DNA from 4 places in the Bradyrhizobium tunisiense genome. Region 2 is predicted to be linked to each of the others. Evidence: predicted binding sites of a transcription regulator. Region 2 holds the regulator's gene; each other region holds the start of a gene.
The links. Region 2 encodes PhoB, which activates phosphate uptake and scavenging genes when phosphate is short. Its sites were predicted from a motif close to TGTCATNNANCTGTCAT; they were not measured.
Positions count from the first base shown of each region.

Region 1: ACFDR6_RS09625 (DUF47 domain-containing protein) is a predicted target of PhoB. The motif match lies at 3,217-3,233, and genes of this name have one in related genera.
Region 3: phnC (phosphonate ABC transporter ATP-binding protein) is a predicted target of PhoB. The motif match lies at 1,097-1,113, and genes of this name have one in related genera.
Region 4: ACFDR6_RS07190 (DUF2794 domain-containing protein) is a predicted target of PhoB. The motif match lies at 2,497-2,513, and genes of this name have one in related genera.

Region 1 covers NZ_JBHLEV010000002.1:488,208-492,355, reverse strand. The annotation lists gene ACFDR6_RS09640 (peptide chain release factor 3) at 1-960, opposite strand, end outside; gene sugE (quaternary ammonium compound efflux SMR transporter SugE) at 1,118-1,432, shown strand; gene ACFDR6_RS09630 (inorganic phosphate transporter) at 1,425-2,432, opposite strand; gene ACFDR6_RS09625 (DUF47 domain-containing protein) at 2,532-3,176, opposite strand; gene ACFDR6_RS09620 (branched-chain amino acid ABC transporter permease) at 3,331-4,148, opposite strand, start outside.
Region 2 covers NZ_JBHLEV010000001.1:841,633-845,780, forward strand. The annotation lists gene ACFDR6_RS04035 (aspartate aminotransferase family protein) at 1-569, opposite strand, end outside; gene ACFDR6_RS04040 (GcrA family cell cycle regulator) at 1,027-1,539, shown strand; gene phoB (phosphate regulon transcriptional regulator PhoB) at 1,769-2,476, opposite strand; gene phoU (phosphate signaling complex protein PhoU) at 2,500-3,216, opposite strand; gene pstB (phosphate ABC transporter ATP-binding protein PstB) at 3,228-4,049, opposite strand; gene pstA (phosphate ABC transporter permease PstA) at 4,046-4,148, opposite strand, start outside.
Region 3 covers NZ_JBHLEV010000001.1:691,681-695,828, reverse strand. The annotation lists gene ACFDR6_RS03300 (alpha-D-ribose 1-methylphosphonate 5-triphosphate diphosphatase) at 1-358, opposite strand, end outside; gene ACFDR6_RS03295 (transferase hexapeptide repeat family protein) at 355-1,038, opposite strand; gene phnC (phosphonate ABC transporter ATP-binding protein) at 1,213-2,022, shown strand; gene phnD (phosphonate ABC transporter substrate-binding protein) at 2,085-3,020, shown strand; gene phnE (phosphonate ABC transporter, permease protein PhnE) at 3,094-3,978, shown strand; gene phnE (phosphonate ABC transporter, permease protein PhnE) at 3,999-4,148, shown strand, end outside.
Region 4 covers NZ_JBHLEV010000001.1:1,523,061-1,527,208, reverse strand. The annotation lists gene ACFDR6_RS07205 (ABC transporter permease) at 1-120, shown strand, start outside; gene ACFDR6_RS07200 (Bax inhibitor-1/YccA family protein) at 401-1,192, shown strand; gene ACFDR6_RS07195 (GNAT family N-acetyltransferase) at 1,420-1,947, shown strand; gene ACFDR6_RS07190 (DUF2794 domain-containing protein) at 2,061-2,429, opposite strand; gene ACFDR6_RS07185 (DUF1223 domain-containing protein) at 3,016-3,792, opposite strand; gene acnA (aconitate hydratase AcnA) at 4,027-4,148, opposite strand, start outside.

The DNA of each region.
Region 1 (4,148 bases), on a different contig from region 2:
GTCGCGGTGGTTCGGATCCATATTGGCCTGGATCTTGAACACGAAGGCGCTCATGCGCGGATCGGTGGCCTCGACCTTGCGCTGGTCGCTGTCCTGCGCGCGCGGCTCGGGCGCGAACTTGCCGAGACCCTCCAGGAGGTCGCCGACGCCGAAATTGCGCAGCGCGCTGCCGAAATAGACCGGCGTCAGATGCCCCTCGCGAAACGCTTCGAGCTCGAACGGTTTCGACGCTTCGGTGACGAGCTCGAGCTCGTCCTTCACGGCAGAAACGTCGAGATTGGCGTTGAGCTTGGCGAGTTCTTCGATCTCGATCTGCTGCGCCGCGCCGGTCTTGGCGCCGCCGCCTTCGAGCAGGCGTACGCCGCCATTGACGACGTCATAGGTGCCGAGGAAGTCGCGGCCGCGCCCGACCGGCCAGGTCATGGGCGTGGTGTCGAGCGCCAGCGTCTTCTCGATCTCGTCGAGCAGCTCGAAGACGTCGCGGCTCTCGCGGTCCATCTTGTTGATGAAGGTGATGATCGGAATGTCCCGAAGGCGACACACCTCGAACAGCTTCCGGGTGCGCGCCTCGATGCCCTTGGCGGCGTCGATCACCATGACGGCGGAATCGACCGCCGTCAGCGTGCGATAGGTGTCTTCCGAGAAGTCCTCGTGGCCCGGCGTATCCAGGAGGTTGAAGACGAGACCCTCGAACTCGAAGGTCATGACCGACGTCACGACAGAGATGCCGCGCTCGCGCTCGATCTTCATCCAGTCCGAGCGCGTGTTGCGCCGCTCGCCCTTGGCCTTGACCTGGCCGGCGAGATTGATGGCGCCGCCGAACAGCAGCAGCTTTTCGGTCAGCGTGGTCTTGCCGGCGTCGGGATGGGAGATGATCGCAAAGGTCCGCCGCCGCGCCACTTCAGCGGCAAGCGGGGATCGGGCCGGCGATTCGGCTGTGGTGGTGGCGATGTCGGACATGGCGGGAGCGTGTGGCAGGGAAAACGGGCCTTATCAAGCCTCATTTGGTGATTGCGGAGCCCCTTGGCCAGCCCCATATGGCCCTCCGGGAGGGACGGCCCTCCTGCTCATCAGCCTGTAGCCGCGGGGACGACCCTGCCTTGAACGGAGGGTCGTCATGGCCTGGAGCATCCTGTTCGTTGCCGGTCTTCTCGAGATCACCTGGGCGATCGGCCTGAAATATACCGAGGGCTTTACCAGGCTTGTTCCGTCCCTCGTCACGCTCGTGGCCATGGCCGGCAGCGTCATCCTGCTCGGCTTCGCTCTCAAGTCGCTGCCCGTCGGAACCGCCTATGCGGTCTGGACCGGCATCGGGGCCGTCGGCACCGCGACGCTGGGCATCTTCCTGTTCGGCGAGCCCGCCACCGCCCTCCGCCTTGCCAGCATTGGGCTGATCGTCGCCGGGATTATCGGGCTGAAGCTCGTTACCTGAAGAAGATCTGGACCGCCCACCAGGTCAGCGCTGCAACGATCGCGGAGGCCGGGATCGTGATCACCCAGGCATAGACGATCGAGCTCGCGACGTTCCAGCGCACCGCCGAAACGCGGCGGGCGGCGCCAACGCCGACGATGGCGCCGGTGATGGTGTGAGTGGTCGAGACGGGAACGCCGAGGAAGGTAGCCATGAAGAGGGTCACGGCGCCCCCCGTCTCGGCGCAGAAGCCCTGCATTGGCGTCAATTTGGTGATGCGCAGGCCCATGGTGCGGACGATGCGCCAGCCGCCCATCAGCGTCCCCAGCGCCATCGCCGCCTGGCAGGACAGCACCACCCAGAACGGCACGGAGAATTCGCTGCCGAGATGGCCCTGCGAATAGAGCAGCACCGCGATGATGCCCATGGTCTTCTGCGCGTCGTTGCCGCCATGGCCGAGCGAATAGAGCGAGGCGGAGGCGAACTGCAGAATACGGAAGGCGCGATCGACCGCGAATGGCGTCGAGCGCACCGATGCCCAGGACACGATCGCAACCAGCATCATCGCGAGCAAGAAGCCGACCAGCGGCGACAGCACGATCGCAAGCACCGTCTTCGTCAAGCCACTCCACACCGCGGCCGAAATCCCCGCCTTAGCCATGCCGCCGCCGACCAGCCCGCCGATCAACGCGTGCGATGACGAAGACGGGATGCCGAGCGCCCAGGTCACGAGGTTCCAGACGATGGCGCCGACGAGCGCCGCGAAGATCACCTGGGCATCGACGATCGCGGGATCAATGATGCCGGTGCCGATGGTCTGGGCGACGTGCAGCCCGAACACCATGAAGGCGATGAAATTGAAGAACGCGGCCCAGAATACCGCGAATTGCGGCCGCAGCACGCGGGTCGAGACGATGGTCGCGATCGAATTGGCGGCGTCATGCAGGCCGTTCAGGAAGTCGAACAGCAGCGCGACGGCGATCAAGCCGACCAGGATGGGAAGAGCCAACGCAGCATCCACGGCGCGGCCCCTGCCCTAAGCTTTGCGCATGATGTCCGCGCAAACGCGTTCAGCGTTTGTCGCGACGGAAAACCGCTGCACACTTTTGCCGATCATGTGCTAAACCTGCTCGATGACGATGCTGTTGATCTCGTTCGCGACGTCGTCGAAGCGATCGGCCACCTTCTCGAGGTGGTCGTAGATCTCGGCGCCGACGATGAAGTCCATCGCGTTGCCATCGCGATGCTTGAGAAACAGCTCCTTCAGCCCGATGTCGTGGAGATCATCGACGCGGCCTTCCAGCTTGCCCAGCTCTTCCGTGATGGCGGTCAGCATGGCGACGTTCGGGCCGATCGATTGCATGAGCGGCAGCGCGCGGCCGACCAGATTGGCGCATTCGATCAGGAGTCCGCCGATCTCGCGCATCGGCGGCTCGAAGCTGCGGACCTCGAACAGCATCACGGCCTTGGCGGTCTGCTGCATCTGGTCGATGGCGTCGTCCAACGACGTGATCAGGTTCTTGATGTCGCCGCGGTCGAACGGGGTGATGAAGGTGCGCCGCACCGCCGTCAGCACCTCGCGGGTGATGTTGTCGGCGTCGTTCTCGAACTGGTTGACGCGCTGGCAATAGACCGGCGTCTCCTCGCCCCCGTTGAGCATGCCCTGGAGCGCGATCGAGCCCTGGATCACCGTTTGGGCATGGCGGTCGAACAGGTCGAAGAACCGTTCTTCCTTGGGCAGGAAAGCGCGAAACCATCGCATCATGGGGATAGGCTACCGGTTGGAAATGGCCCGGCCCGAGGGCCGTCATGAAGCTGTCATAAACCATTTCCGATCCGCGCGCGTGTCATCTCACGCCCGCGGAGCCGGATCATCCACCGCTTTCAAGCAGCAATTAAATCGAAGTCAAATCAGCTATTTAGAGCGATCGCCGGAAGTAATGGGCGATTTCACCGATAACGCCGCGGCGGAAGGTGAGCACGCAGATCACGAAGATCGAGCCCTGGATCACCGTCACCCACTGGCCGAAGCCCGCCAGGTACTGCTGCATCGCGATGATCACGAAGGCACCGACCACCGGTCCGAAGACGGTCCCGAGGCCACCGACCAGCGTCATCAGCACGACTTCGCCAGACATCGACCAGTGGACGTCGGTGAGCGATGCGTTTTGCGCCACGAACACCTTCAGCGCGCCGGCAAATCCGGCCAGCGTGCCCGACAGGACGAAGGCCAGGAACTTGTACTGGTCGGTCCGGTAGCCCAGCGAGATCGCGCGCGGCTCGTTCTCGCGGATCGCTTTCAGGACCTCGCCGAACGGCGAGTTGATAATGCGGAAGATCAAGAGAAAGCCGGCGAGGAAGCCGACCAGCACGACGTAATACAGCACCGTCGGCTTGGAGAGATCGAGCACGCCGAACATGCGCCCCTGCGGGATGCCTTGGATGCCGTCCTCGCCGTGGGTGAACGGGGCCTGGAGATAGATGAAGTACAGGAGCTGGGACAGCGCCAGCGTGATCATCGAGAAATAGATGCCCTGGCGGCGGATCGAGATGTAGCCGGTGATGATCGAGAGCACGAAAGCCGCGGCGATGCCGACGAGGATGCCAAGCTCGGGTGGAAGCGCCCACACTTTCAGTGCATGAGCGCTGCAATAGCCCGCCGTTCCCAAGAACATCGCGTGGCCGAACGACAGCAATCCGCCATAGCCGACCAACAGGTTGAAGGCGCAGGCGAGCA
Region 2 (4,148 bases):
TCGCCCTGGATCGGCTCGATCAGGATGCCGGCGGTGTCGGGCCCGATCGCCTTCTTGACGGCGTCGAGGTCACCATGCGGGACCTGGTCGAAACCATCCATCGGCGGGCCGAAACCTTCGAGATATTTCGCAGAGCCGGTCGCTGCGAGGGTCGCCAGGGTGCGGCCATGGAAGGCGCCTTCGAAGGTGATGATGCGGTAGCGCTCGGGATGGCCCTTGGAGAAGTGATGATGGCGGACCAGCTTGATCACGCCCTCCAGCGCTTCGGCGCCGGAATTGCAGAAGAACACGAAGTCCGCGAAGCTCTCGTTGCACAGGCGCACGGCGAGCTTCTCGCCGTCCGGGCTCTGGAACAAGTTCGACATGTGCCACAGCTTCGTCGCCTGCTCCTGCAGCGCCTTGGTTAGATGCGGGTGGCAATGGCCGAGCGCATTCACGGCGACGCCCGAGGTGAAATCGAGATAGCGCTCGCCATTGGTCGCGATCAGCCAGCAGCCTTCGCCGCGTTCGAAACCGAGGTCGGCCCTGGCGAAAACGGGGAGCAAATGCGGCGCTGCGCTGTTAGTCATGACGGCCACTTGAATGTTGCGGACGGTGTGACGCGCGCATTGGGCAACGCACCATCGACCGGCCCGGAAAACGAAACGTGCCGCCTTTTAAGGGCGGCACGCGCAACTATCTTATGCCTGGCAAGACGGGTGTCAATGCCGCTGGGAAAGCCTCGGGAAACGCTGAATCCGTAGTCTTGCGGTGCCGGTTTCGCGGGTTTTCACCACGGAACATGTGGAAGCGAGTCGGCGGACTCTTGCGCGGGAGTCACGCCATATTGTAGCGTTTGGATTGTCAGATACGACATCTCGTGCAGCGGTTCTGATCCCAAGAGTCCTCATGTACCGGCGTAAACGTTCGGGCGTCAGTGGCGCGCCCGGCGAGCCTTAAGGGATTCTGACGACACGGGTTTTTGAAGGCTTAGGCATTCGCTGCAAGGCCCCAGGATGGTTGGCCGGCAGCGAGGGAAAGGGTGCAATGACGGTTTTGACCTGGTCCGATGATCGCGTCGAGCAGCTGAAAAAGCTCTGGGAGGCCGGACTTTCGGCCAGCCAGATCGCAGCAGAGCTCGGCAATGTGACCCGCAATGCCGTGATCGGCAAAGTGCACAGGCTCGGTCTGTCCGGCCGTGCCAAAAGCCCTTCATCGGCAGCACCCCGGCCGCGCAAGGCGCGTCCCGCGCAGCACATGATGCGGGTGACCCGCCCCATTGCGCGCGGCAACACCGCGCTGGCGCAGGCCTTCGAGGTCGAAGTGGAGGCCGAACCGGTCACCTACGACAACGTGGTGCCGATGAGCCAGCGGCTGTCGCTGCTGGAGCTGAACGAGGCGACCTGCCACTGGCCGGTCGGCGATCCCTCGAGCCCGGATTTCTTCTTCTGCGGCGGCAAGGCGCTCTCCGGCCTGCCCTATTGCGCCCAGCACTCGCGCGTGGCGTATCAGCCCGCAGCGGACCGCCGTCGTGCACCGGCCAAGCCGAGCACGCGGTAAGTTAGCTGATTTGCTGACTGCAACGACGGCTGCCGTAGCGCGACGGCGCCTCAACCAACTCGGTGTCGTCCCCGCGAACGCGGGGAGCCATAACCACAGGGCGCAGATGTTGCGCTAGACGGTCACTCCGAGTCTTCGCCAAACCACGCCCTGTGGTTATGGGTCCCGGATCAGCGCTTCGCTTGTCCGGGACGACACTGAGTGTGTCGCCAGAATTTCCCAGAACCCCTTACGTCTGCTCCGCCTTCGCGAAGCGATCATCGAGCGCATAGCCCGCGCCGCGGACGGTGCGGATCGGGTCCTGCTCGCGGCCGAGATTGAGCAGCTTGCGCAGGCGGCCGATATGGACGTCGACGGTGCGCTCGTCGATGTAGATGTCGCGGCCCCAGACGCTGTCGAGCAGCTGCTCGCGCGAGAACACGCGGCCGGGATGCTCCAGGAAGAACTCCAGCAGCCGGTATTCGGTCGGTCCGAGATCGATCGGCCGGCCCGAGCGCGCCACGCGGCGCTTGTCGCGGTCGAGCTCGATGTCGCCATAGGCGAGCACGGTGGCTAGCCGCTCGGGACTGGCGCGCCGCAGGAGGCCCTTCACGCGCGCCAGGAGCTCCGGCACGGAGAACGGCTTCACGATGTAGTCGTCGGCGCCGGTCGCAAGGCCACGTACGCGCTCGCTCTCCTCGCCGCGCGCGGTGAGCATGATGATCGGCAGTTGCTTGGTCTCGGGACGGGTGCGCAGGCGGCGGCACAGCTCGATGCCCGACAGGCCGGGCAGCATCCAGTCGAGCACGATCAGGTCGGGAATGTGCTCCTTGAGGCGGGTGTCGGCGTCGTCGCCGCGCATGACCGTCTCGACGTCATAGCCGTCGCCTTCGAGGTTGTAGCGAAGAAGCTCGGTGAGAGCTTCCTCGTCCTCAACCACCATAATGCGTGCGCCCATGGTGTCGTCGCTCCTTGAGGTCTTCAGCTATTCGGGATCGTCGTGGCGAAGTTGGTCATGTCCCCCTTCGGCCGCTTGTCGGTGATCGCCTGGCCCTCGATCATGTAGAACACGGTCTCGGCGATGTTGGTGGCGTGGTCGCCGATCCGCTCGATGTTCTTGGCGCAGAACATCAGATGGATGCAGAACGAGATGTTGCGCGGATCCTCCATCATGTAGGTGAGGAGCTCGCGGAACAGCGAGGTGCAGATCGCGTCGACTTCCTCGTCGCCCTTCCACACCGCCATCGCCGCCGGCAGATCGTGCGCGGCGTAGGCGTCCAGCACCGACTTGACCTGCTGCTGAACGAGGTCGGTCATGTGCTCCAGGCCGCGGAACAGTTTCAGCGGATGGAAATCCGTCTCCAGCGCGGCGACGCGCTTGCCCATGTTCTTGGCGAGGTCGCCGATGCGCTCGAGGTCGGTCGCAACGCGCATGGCGCCGACGATCTCGCGCAGATCGACCGCCATCGGCTGACGGCGGGCGATGGTGAGCACGGCGCGCTCCTCGATCTTCTTCTGCAGCGCGTCGAGTTCGGTGTCGATGGTGACGACGCGCTGGCCGAGCGCGACGTCGCGGCGGATCAGCGCGTCGACGGATTCGACGATCATGCGCTCGGCGATGCCGCCCATCTCGGCGACCAGTCGGGTGAGCTCCTGGAGGTCGGTGTCGAAAGCCTTTGCGGTATGTTCAGTACCCATGTCCCGTCTCCTCAGCCGAACCGGCCGGTGATGTAATCCTGCGTGCGCCGGTCGGTCGGCGACGTGAAGATCTTGCTGGTGTCGTCGAACTCGATCAGCTCGCCGAGATACATGAAGGCGGTCTTGTCGGAGACGCGCGCCGCCTGCTGCATGTTGTGGGTGACGATTGCGATCGTGTAGTTCTCGGACAGCTCCTGGATCAGCTCCTCGACCTTGGCGGTCGAGATCGGGTCCAGCGCCGAGCAGGGCTCGTCGAACAGGATCACCTCGGGCCGCACCGCGACGGTGCGGGCAATGCACAGGCGCTGCTGCTGGCCGCCGGAGAGCGACAGGCCGGAGGCGTTGAGCTTGTCCTTGACCTCGTTCCACAGCGCGCCGCCGCGCAGCGCCTTCTCGACGCGGCCGTCCATCTCGGACTTCGAGATCTTCTCGTAGAGACGGATGCCGAAGGCGATGTTCTCGTAGATCGTCATCGGGAACGGCGTCGGCTTCTGGAACACCATGCCGACCCGGGCGCGCAGCAGATTGAGGTCGAGCCGGGGGTCGAGGATGTTGGTCTGGTCGAGCATCAGCTGGCCGGTGGCGCGCTGGCCCGGATAGAGATCATACATCCGGTTGAAGATGCGCAGCAGGGTCGACTTGCCGCAACCGGACGGGCCAATGAAGGCCGTGACGCGGTTGGTGCCGAGCGCCAGATTGATGTTCTTCAGCGCGTGGTGCTCGCCGTAGTAGAAGTTGAGGTTGCGCGCGGTGACCTTGGCGGGTGCCTCGGGCAGCGGCTGCGAGCCGGGATGAACGGTCGGCGCGCTCACGGAAACAGACATTTCACTCATTTTGCAGTCCTCTCGGCGCCGATGATGCGCGCGCCAATGTTCAGGGCAAGCACGGTCAGGGTGATCAGCAGCGCGCCGCTCCAGGCGAGCTGCTTCCAA
Region 3 (4,148 bases), 150 kb from region 2:
TTGCCTCCATCAGGGCGCGCGCGTTGTCGGCGCTGCGCAGGCCGGGTTCCCACGAACAGGTCGTGGCATGAAAGACCGTCGTGATGCCGTTGCTGATCGCCTGGCGATCGCTGTCGGCGAGCGCGACGTCGATGGGGAAATCGACGCCAGCGCGCGGCATCATCTGCCGCTCGAAGGCATCGCCATGCAGATCGACGATGCCGGGCAGCACCAGCAGATTGCGGGCATCGATCGCAAGCCGCGCCCGGCCGCGAGAGGCGTCGATCGCGGCGATGTCCTGTCCGGACACCGCCAATGACGTTTCGACGAGCTCGGCGCCGATCAGGGCCCGGCCGCCCTCAAGGATGATGTCTGTCACGCGACCGCGCTTCGTTTGCTGGCAAGGGAACTGGCAGGAGAATTGGTGGGAGAGCTCGCCCGTGCTTCGTATGTCGCAAGGAAATCTTCAATCCCGAGCTTGCGGAAATCGGGCAGGGCCTCGCGCAATTTGTCGTGATTCCAATCCCACCAGGCCAGCCCGGCGAGCCGTCCGGCGATCTCCTCGGAGAACCGCCGCCGCATGATGCGGGCCGGATTGCCGGCGACGATGGTATAGGCCGGCACGTCCTTGGTGACGATGGCGCCGGCCGCGATCACCGCGCCCGTGCCGATGTTGCGGCCCGGCAGCACGATCGCGCCGTGGCCGATCCAGACGTCGTGGCCGATATGGACGTGGTGCTGGCGCCGCCAGTCGAAGAATTCGGCATCGTCGCTCTCGCCTTCGAAATAGGCGCTGGAGCGGTAGGTGAAATGTGCCTGCGTTGCGCGGAGCATCGGGTGATTGCCGGGATTGATCCGCGTCATCGCCGCGATCGAGCAGAACTTTCCGATAGTGGCGTAGGTGATCTGGGCATCGTTGACGACATAGGAGTAATCGCCCATCGCCACGTCATGCAGGATCGTGCGCGCGCCGACCTCGGTATAGGCGCCGAGCCTGGTCTCATGCAGCTTGGCCGAGGGATCGATGGTCGGCTGGACCGAAAGAGCTTTGGCGACCATGTTGCATCCGGGGTGAGGAGAGCGAGCGTTCCTCTTCGAGCGGCTTGATGACGATGTCATGACACCGCGATGACAGGGGATGAGTTGTGCAGGATCGCCGCATTGCAACGCCCGTGTCACACAAGTGTTAAGCACCGGCGTTAGCGGTTGGCCTCAGCTAATCTGGAGCGCTGCATGCTGGTGGTGGATGGTCTGACGTGTCGCTTCGGCGCAAAAGCCGCGGTCGACGACGCCTCGTTTCAAGTTTCCCCGGGCGGGTTCGTCGGTGTGATCGGGCGGTCCGGCGCCGGCAAGTCGACGCTGCTGCGGAGCATCAACCGCCTGGTGACGCCGACCGACGGACGCATCCTGTTCGACGGGATCGACGTCACCGCGCTGCGCGGCAAAGAGCTGCGGCAGTGGCGGGCGCGTTCGGCGATGATCTTCCAGCAGTTCAACCTGGTCGGCCGGCTCGATGTCCTCACCAATGTCCTGATGGGACGCCTTGCCACGATGCCGGCCTGGCGCTCGCTCTCGCAAATCTGGCCGGAGCAGGACAAGGCGTTGGCGATGTCCGCACTCGAACAGTTCGACATTGCGTCGCTCGCCGCCCAGCGCGCCGACCAGCTCTCCGGCGGCCAGCAGCAGCGCGTGGCGATCGCGCGCGCCCTCGTGCAGCAGCCCGACATCATCCTCGCCGACGAGCCGATCGCATCGCTCGATCCGCGCAACACCAAGATCGTGATGGACGCACTGCTGCGCATCAACAAGCATTTCGGCATCACCGTGCTCTGCAATCTGCATTCGCTCGATCTGGCGCGCAGCTATTGCGACCGCCTGATCGGCATGGCGCAGGGGCGCGTCGTGTTCGACGGGGCGCCGTCCGCGCTGACCGACCACGTGGCACGCGAGCTCTACGATCTCGAAGCCGCCGACGTCATGGGCGCCATGCCCGTCCCGGCGCCCGAGGGGGTCCCGGCGCTCGGAACGGCCGCGGCCGCCTGAGCGACGCCTGTTTCTTTTGCAAGTCTTTGCGTCAACCGACCCAAACTGATGAAGAGGGTAGCATGATCACTCGCAGATTAGTCCTTGCCGGCGCCGCCGCGCTCGCTTTAACGGCCTCCGCCTCGGCGAACGATTGGAAAGCCAAATATCCCGAACTGACTTTCGCGGTCGTCCCGGCCGAGAACGCGTCCGGTGTCACCGAGCGCTGGGCCCCGTTCATGACCTACCTGTCGAAGGAACTCGGTGTGGCGGTCAAGCTGCGCATCGCCAACGACTACGCCGCGGTGATTGAGGGCCAGCGAGCCGGCAATATCCACGTCGCCAGCTACGGTTCGGCCGCGTTCGCGCGCGCGCGCCTGACCGGCGTCAAGAGCGAAGCCTTCGCCAACGATATCAACGCCGATGACTCGACCGGCTATTATTCAGTGTTCTTCGTCAAGGCAAGCAGCCCCTACAAGAAGATCGATGACCTCAAGGGCAAGAACCTCGGTCTCGTCGATCCGAACTCGACTTCGGGCAACAATGTGCCGCGTTTCGAACTCGACAAGTTGGGCATCCACGACGCCGATACCTATTTCAGCAAGGTCGTCTTCACCGGCAGCCATGAGAACGCGATGCTGGCGCTGGCGCAAGGCACGGTCGAGGTTGCCGCCAACCAGTGGACCAGCGACAACGATTCCACGCTGGCGCAGATGCTGACCAAGGGCATGCTGAAGAACGCCGACGGCTCGGCGATGAAGAAGGACGATTTCCGCATCATCCACAAATCGGCGCCGATCATCAACGGGCCCTATGCCTATAATTCCGACCTGCCGGCAGAGGCCAAGGCGGCCATCGCGAAGGCGTTCTTCGACGCGCCGACCAAGGACAAGGCCGCCTTCGATCGCCTCTCCGACGGCCAGAAGAAGGGCTTTCATCCCGCCACCACCAAGGACTGGGATGGCACGATCGAGCTGATCAAGTTCGTCGACGCGCTACGTAAGAAGAAGGCGTCCTGAGTTTCGGGACGAGGCACCTCGAGCCGGGTCCATCGACCCGGCTCTTTCTTTGACCGGACTTGATCTCAGGCCGATGACAACAGCGGTTTCGCTCCTTCCCGACCAGCAGCTCGCCATGCTCAATGCCGCCTATCGCCGGGCGGTTGGGCGCAAGCGGCTCCGCCTGCTGCTGGGGATCGTGGTCTTTGCCGCGGCGCTGCTGCTGGCAGCGATCGGCGCCGAAGTGAATCTGCGCACGCTCTTCACTTATTTCGGCAATCTCGTCAGCTATTTCGACCGTATCCTCACGCTCGACACCGGCCAACGCGTCTGGACCGATGTCGGTGAGTGGCTGTGGGGCTGGCGCAAATGGCTGAAGATGTTGGGCGAGACGCTGCTGATCTCCTATGTCGGCACGCTGATCGGTGCGACCCTGGCATTCTGCCTCAACTTTCTCGCGGCCGAAAACACCTCGCCGGCCCCATGGCTGCGCTTCACGGTGCGGCGCCTGCTCGAATTCGCCCGCACCGTTCCGGGCATCGTCTTCGCGCTGGTGTTCGTGATCGCCTTCGGGCTTGGGCCGATGGCGGGCGTGCTGGCGATCGCGATCCACTCAACCGGTGCGCTGGGCAAGCTGTTTTCGGAGATCGTCGAGAACGCTGACATGAAGCCGGTCGAGGGCATCCGCTCGACCGGCGCGAGCTGGCTGTCCTGCATGCGGTTCGCGGTGGTGCCGCAAGTGACGGCGGGCTATGCCAGCTACGCGCTGCTGCGCTTCGAGATCAACGTCCGCGAAGCCTCCGTGATGGGCTTCGTCGGCGCCGGCGGCATCGGCCAGGAGCTCGTCGTCGCCATCCGCAAGTTCTATTACTCGGACGTCAGCGCGATCCTGCTCACCATCATCATCACCGTCTTCATCATCGACATCACCACCGGCTGGCTGCGCGGCCGCCTGTTCGGCGGGGAGGTGCGCACGTGACGAGGCCGCACGAGTTCGATATGCGAGAGCTTCGCGCGCGCCACCCCGATGTTTTCGACCGGCCCGCCTCGGCGCGCCTCGCCATGCCCGCGATGATCGTCGCGGCGTTCGCGATCCTCGTCTACGGCCTCGTCGATCTCGATTTTTCGCCGGCGCGATTCATCGCTGGT
Region 4 (4,148 bases), 680 kb from region 2:
CAGGCCGGCAGCGCGGCGGGCGTTGTGATGGCCGCCCTGGTCGTCACCGTCGGGCTCGGGCTCGCCGGCACGCTGCTGGCATTGAACAAAAAGCCCGCGACGGTGTTGCGGAATTTGTGACAAATTGAAGCGGCTGGCCGCGGGGGCGCGGAATCGCACGATTCCCGGGATTAACCACGACTGCTCGTCAGGCTCGCGTCAGGATTGCCGCGGAGGGCGACATTCAGCCGCGCGTGGAAGGTTGCAGCGAATGTGTTAGTTTCCCACATATCGAGTGGGTTCGGAGCCCCGATTGTTAGCCAGAATTTAGTCGGTTTGCATCGGTATCCGAGATAGAATTTGACGAACCGGCGGCGTGGCGACCCTCATGCCGGACGGACCAACCAACGGGAATTCGACCATGTCGGACCTAGACCGTAACTACGCTTCTCCTTTCGGCAGGGCCGCCGGGCGTGTTGACGCCGCGACGGTCGATGCCGGCCTGCGCGCCTATATGCTGCGCATCTACAACTACATGAGCATTGGCCTGGCCATCACCGGCCTGGCCGCGCTCGGCGTCTACATGGCCGCCGTGACCGACGTTCCGACGGCGGACGCGGTTCGCGTCGGCAAGCTGTTCCTGACGCCGTTCGGCTATGCGATGTTCGTGAGCCCCCTCAAGTGGCTGTTCATGCTGGCGCCGCTCGCGATGGTGTTCGTGATCTCGGCGGGCATCAACCGTCTCGCGCCTTCGACCGCCCAGATCCTGTTCTGGGTGTTCGCGGCACTGATGGGTATCTCGCTGTCGTCGATCTTCCTGGTGTTCACGCACACCTCGATCGTGCGGGTGTTCTTCATCACCGCGGCGACCTTCGGTGCGCTCAGCCTCTACGGCTACACCACCAAGCGTGACCTGACCGCCATGGGCTCATTCCTGTTCATGGGCCTGATCGGCATCGTCATCGCCAGCCTGGTGAACCTGTTCCTGGCGAGCTCGATGCTGCAGTTCATCGTGTCGGTGGTCGGCGTGCTGGTGTTCTCGGGCCTCACCGCCTGGGATACGCAGCGGCTGAAGAACGACTACATCTACGGCTATTCCTCGGCCGGCGGTGAGGTCGCGGAGCGTGCAGCCATCACCGGCGCGCTGTCGCTGTACCTGAACTTCATCAACCTGTTCACGCTGCTGCTGCAGCTCCTCGGCCAGCGCGAGTAAGCGACGGATCAGAGTGAACGACATGAACCCCGGCCGAAAGGCCGGGGTTTTTGTTTGGGGTACGGTTGCCTCAGACACCGTCATTGCGAGCGCAGCGAAGCAATCCGGGAGTGCCTCCGCGGAGACAGCCTGGATTGCTTCGTCGCGAGAGCTCCTCGCAATGACGGGATATGGGGTTGCGCCGAGGCCCCTTCCGGCCGCCGCGGGAAGGCTCTAATCTCGCCTCCATGTCCGCACCTGAAATCAGGCCCACGACCGAGGCCGACCTTCCCGCCATCACCGCCATCTACCAGCAGGCCGTCCGCGAGGGCACCGCGACGTTCGAGCTGGAGCCGCCCGACCTCGCAGAGATGACGCGCCGCTATCGCGTGCTGATCGAGGGCGGCTATCCCTATTTCGTCGCCATGCTGGAAGGACGCGTTGCCGGCTATGCCTATGCCGGTGCCTACCGTCCGCGCCCGGCCTATCGCTTCACGGTCGAGAACTCGATCTATCTCGATCCCTCCTTCCATCGCCGCGGTGTCGGCTCAAAGCTGCTGGAGCGGCTGATCACGGAATGCGAGGCGCGCGGCTTCCGCCAGATGATCGCGGTGATCGGCGATTCCGCCAATGCCGGCTCGATCGGCGTGCACACCAAAGGCGGCTTCAAGATGATCGGCACGCATCCCAATGTCGGGTTGAAATTCGGCCGCTGGCTGGACACGGTGATGATGCAGCGCGACCTCGGCGAGGGCGCAAGCACGGTGCCGAAATAGCTGCGCTCTCGTAGGGTGGGCAAAGCGTAGGCGTGCCCACCATCGCTGCGATAGAGAAAGGACGTGGGCACGGCGCGTCGCGCCTTTGCCCACCTACGTCGCCACTCGAGACGTCACACCACCGCCAGCTTGCGATCGATCACCAGCAGCACGCGTTCCAACTCGTGACCGCGGCGCAGGATCAGGCCGGTCGCCGAGATCACGCTGTACATGCCCTGCTTGCGCGCCAGCCGCGGATCCTTCTCGATGCGGTAGATCGGCACTTCCGAGGCACGGCGATAGACAGAGAACACGGCGCGGTCCCTGAGGAAGTCGATGGCATAGTCGCGCCATTCGCCGTCGGCGACCATGCGGCCGTAGAGATTGAGAATGCGGTGCAGCTCGAGCCGGTTGAACGTCACCCGGTTCAGTTGCGTCGTCGCAGCGGCGGGACGCGCCGCCGCCCGCTGCTCGCTCGGATCAGCATCCTCCGACAGACTCATGGGAAGCGCGCCTCCTCGTCGCACGGCATGATCGCGTCCGCGAAAACCGTCCCCGGAGCCGCGGATCATGACGGTGATATGATTGCGCCAACCGTTCCCCGCCGCAAGACCTGTTGATGGAACTCGCCTGCTCAACTTGTCGGAATCGGGCACACGCAGGAGTGGAACTTCCTCGCGGCAAACCGTCACGGGATCGTTAGCAGGAATCATACTCTCGCCGCTTTTCCGCCCAGCGACTGCCGCCCTGCATTGCGAAAAGACTGAGGTGCGTTGACCCGGTCCTTTCGGTTCCGGATTCCTCAGCCCCCAGCCCCCCGGGGTCGAACAGGATCGGGTCTGTACGCGCAACAAGGAGGGCCAACGCAAGTTGGTCCTTTTTTGTTTGTGTCGGATGTTCCTGCCAACGCACCTTCTCTCCGGGAAGCCCGAAGACTGTCTCCCCTCATCCTGAGGGCCGCGCTTTTCGCGCGGCGTCCCGAAGGATGGAAGGCCCGGTTGCATCTGCGGGGCCTTGCATGGTTCGAGACGCGCGCAAGGGCGCGCTCCTCACCATGAGGGTCGAGAGCAGAATGCGCTGATCAGAAAATCAATGCAGCGACGTGTACGCCGCGCCCAGCATCGGGCCGGGCTTGTCCCGAGTTCCGTCCTGGATATAGACCACCGCGCCGTCGACGCCGTCGCGCGTGAGGTTCTCGATCGGCACCGTCCAGCTTTCCGAACGCCCGGTCCAGTCACCGACCTTGAGCACGTTGCGCACCACATTATGATAGGTGACCTGCTGCCCGCGATTCTCGCCGCGGGTGATCGCGATCGGCACCGACCTGGCGATGGAGCAGATCCAGACCTCGCCCTGCGAGACTGCCGGCTCCTTGCTCGCGGCCACCGACACGTTGATCTGCTTGCCGGCGAGCGACATCGTCACCGGCACGCTCATCACGCCCTTACCCGGGTCGGACTTGCGGATCGCGTTCTCGATGCCCGCACGATCGCTGCCGACGACATGGGTGGAGCCGTTGACCACGACCTGCGGCGTGTAGACCTCGCGGTCACCGCGCACGCGCGAATACGCACGCTGGCGTGCAGAGAAGCGCGAATCCGCCAGCGTGTCCTTCCAACCGAGATAGTCCCAATAATCGATCGGCATGCTCAGCGCGATGATCGACGGGTCTTTGGACAGATCACCGATGATCTGGTCGGCGGGCGGACATGAGGAGCAGCCCTGTGAGGTAAACAATTCGACAACGGCGCGGGGATCAGCCTGTGCAGGACGGATGACGGCGACGATCGCACAGATGCCGATAGCTCCCGACCAGAGGGCACCGGACCAACGTGAAACCAGATGAGAAGCCGTCATTGTTGTCATGTCGAACGCCGCACACCATTGCTCGTGGAAAGGGAGATCTTATCGCCGGATGGTCACCGTAGTCTTACGGGGCGCGGTACACTCGACCGTCCAGGCCAACCGCCAAAGGGAGGTTTTCCGCCGGGAGGGCCCATCTGGAGCATGCCGCAAACGCACGAAGGCGGCCTTGTGATAGGCCGCCTTCATCTAACCTTCTACTCACTTCGCAGTGAGCCATGGTTCACAAATCCGCGCTTACGCCGCGAGTTTGCGCAGCACATAGTGCAGGATGCCGCCGTTGCGGTAGTAGTCGAGCTCGTCCAGCGTATCGATGCGGCAGAGCAGCGAAACGCGCTGCAATGAACCGTCGCCGGAGA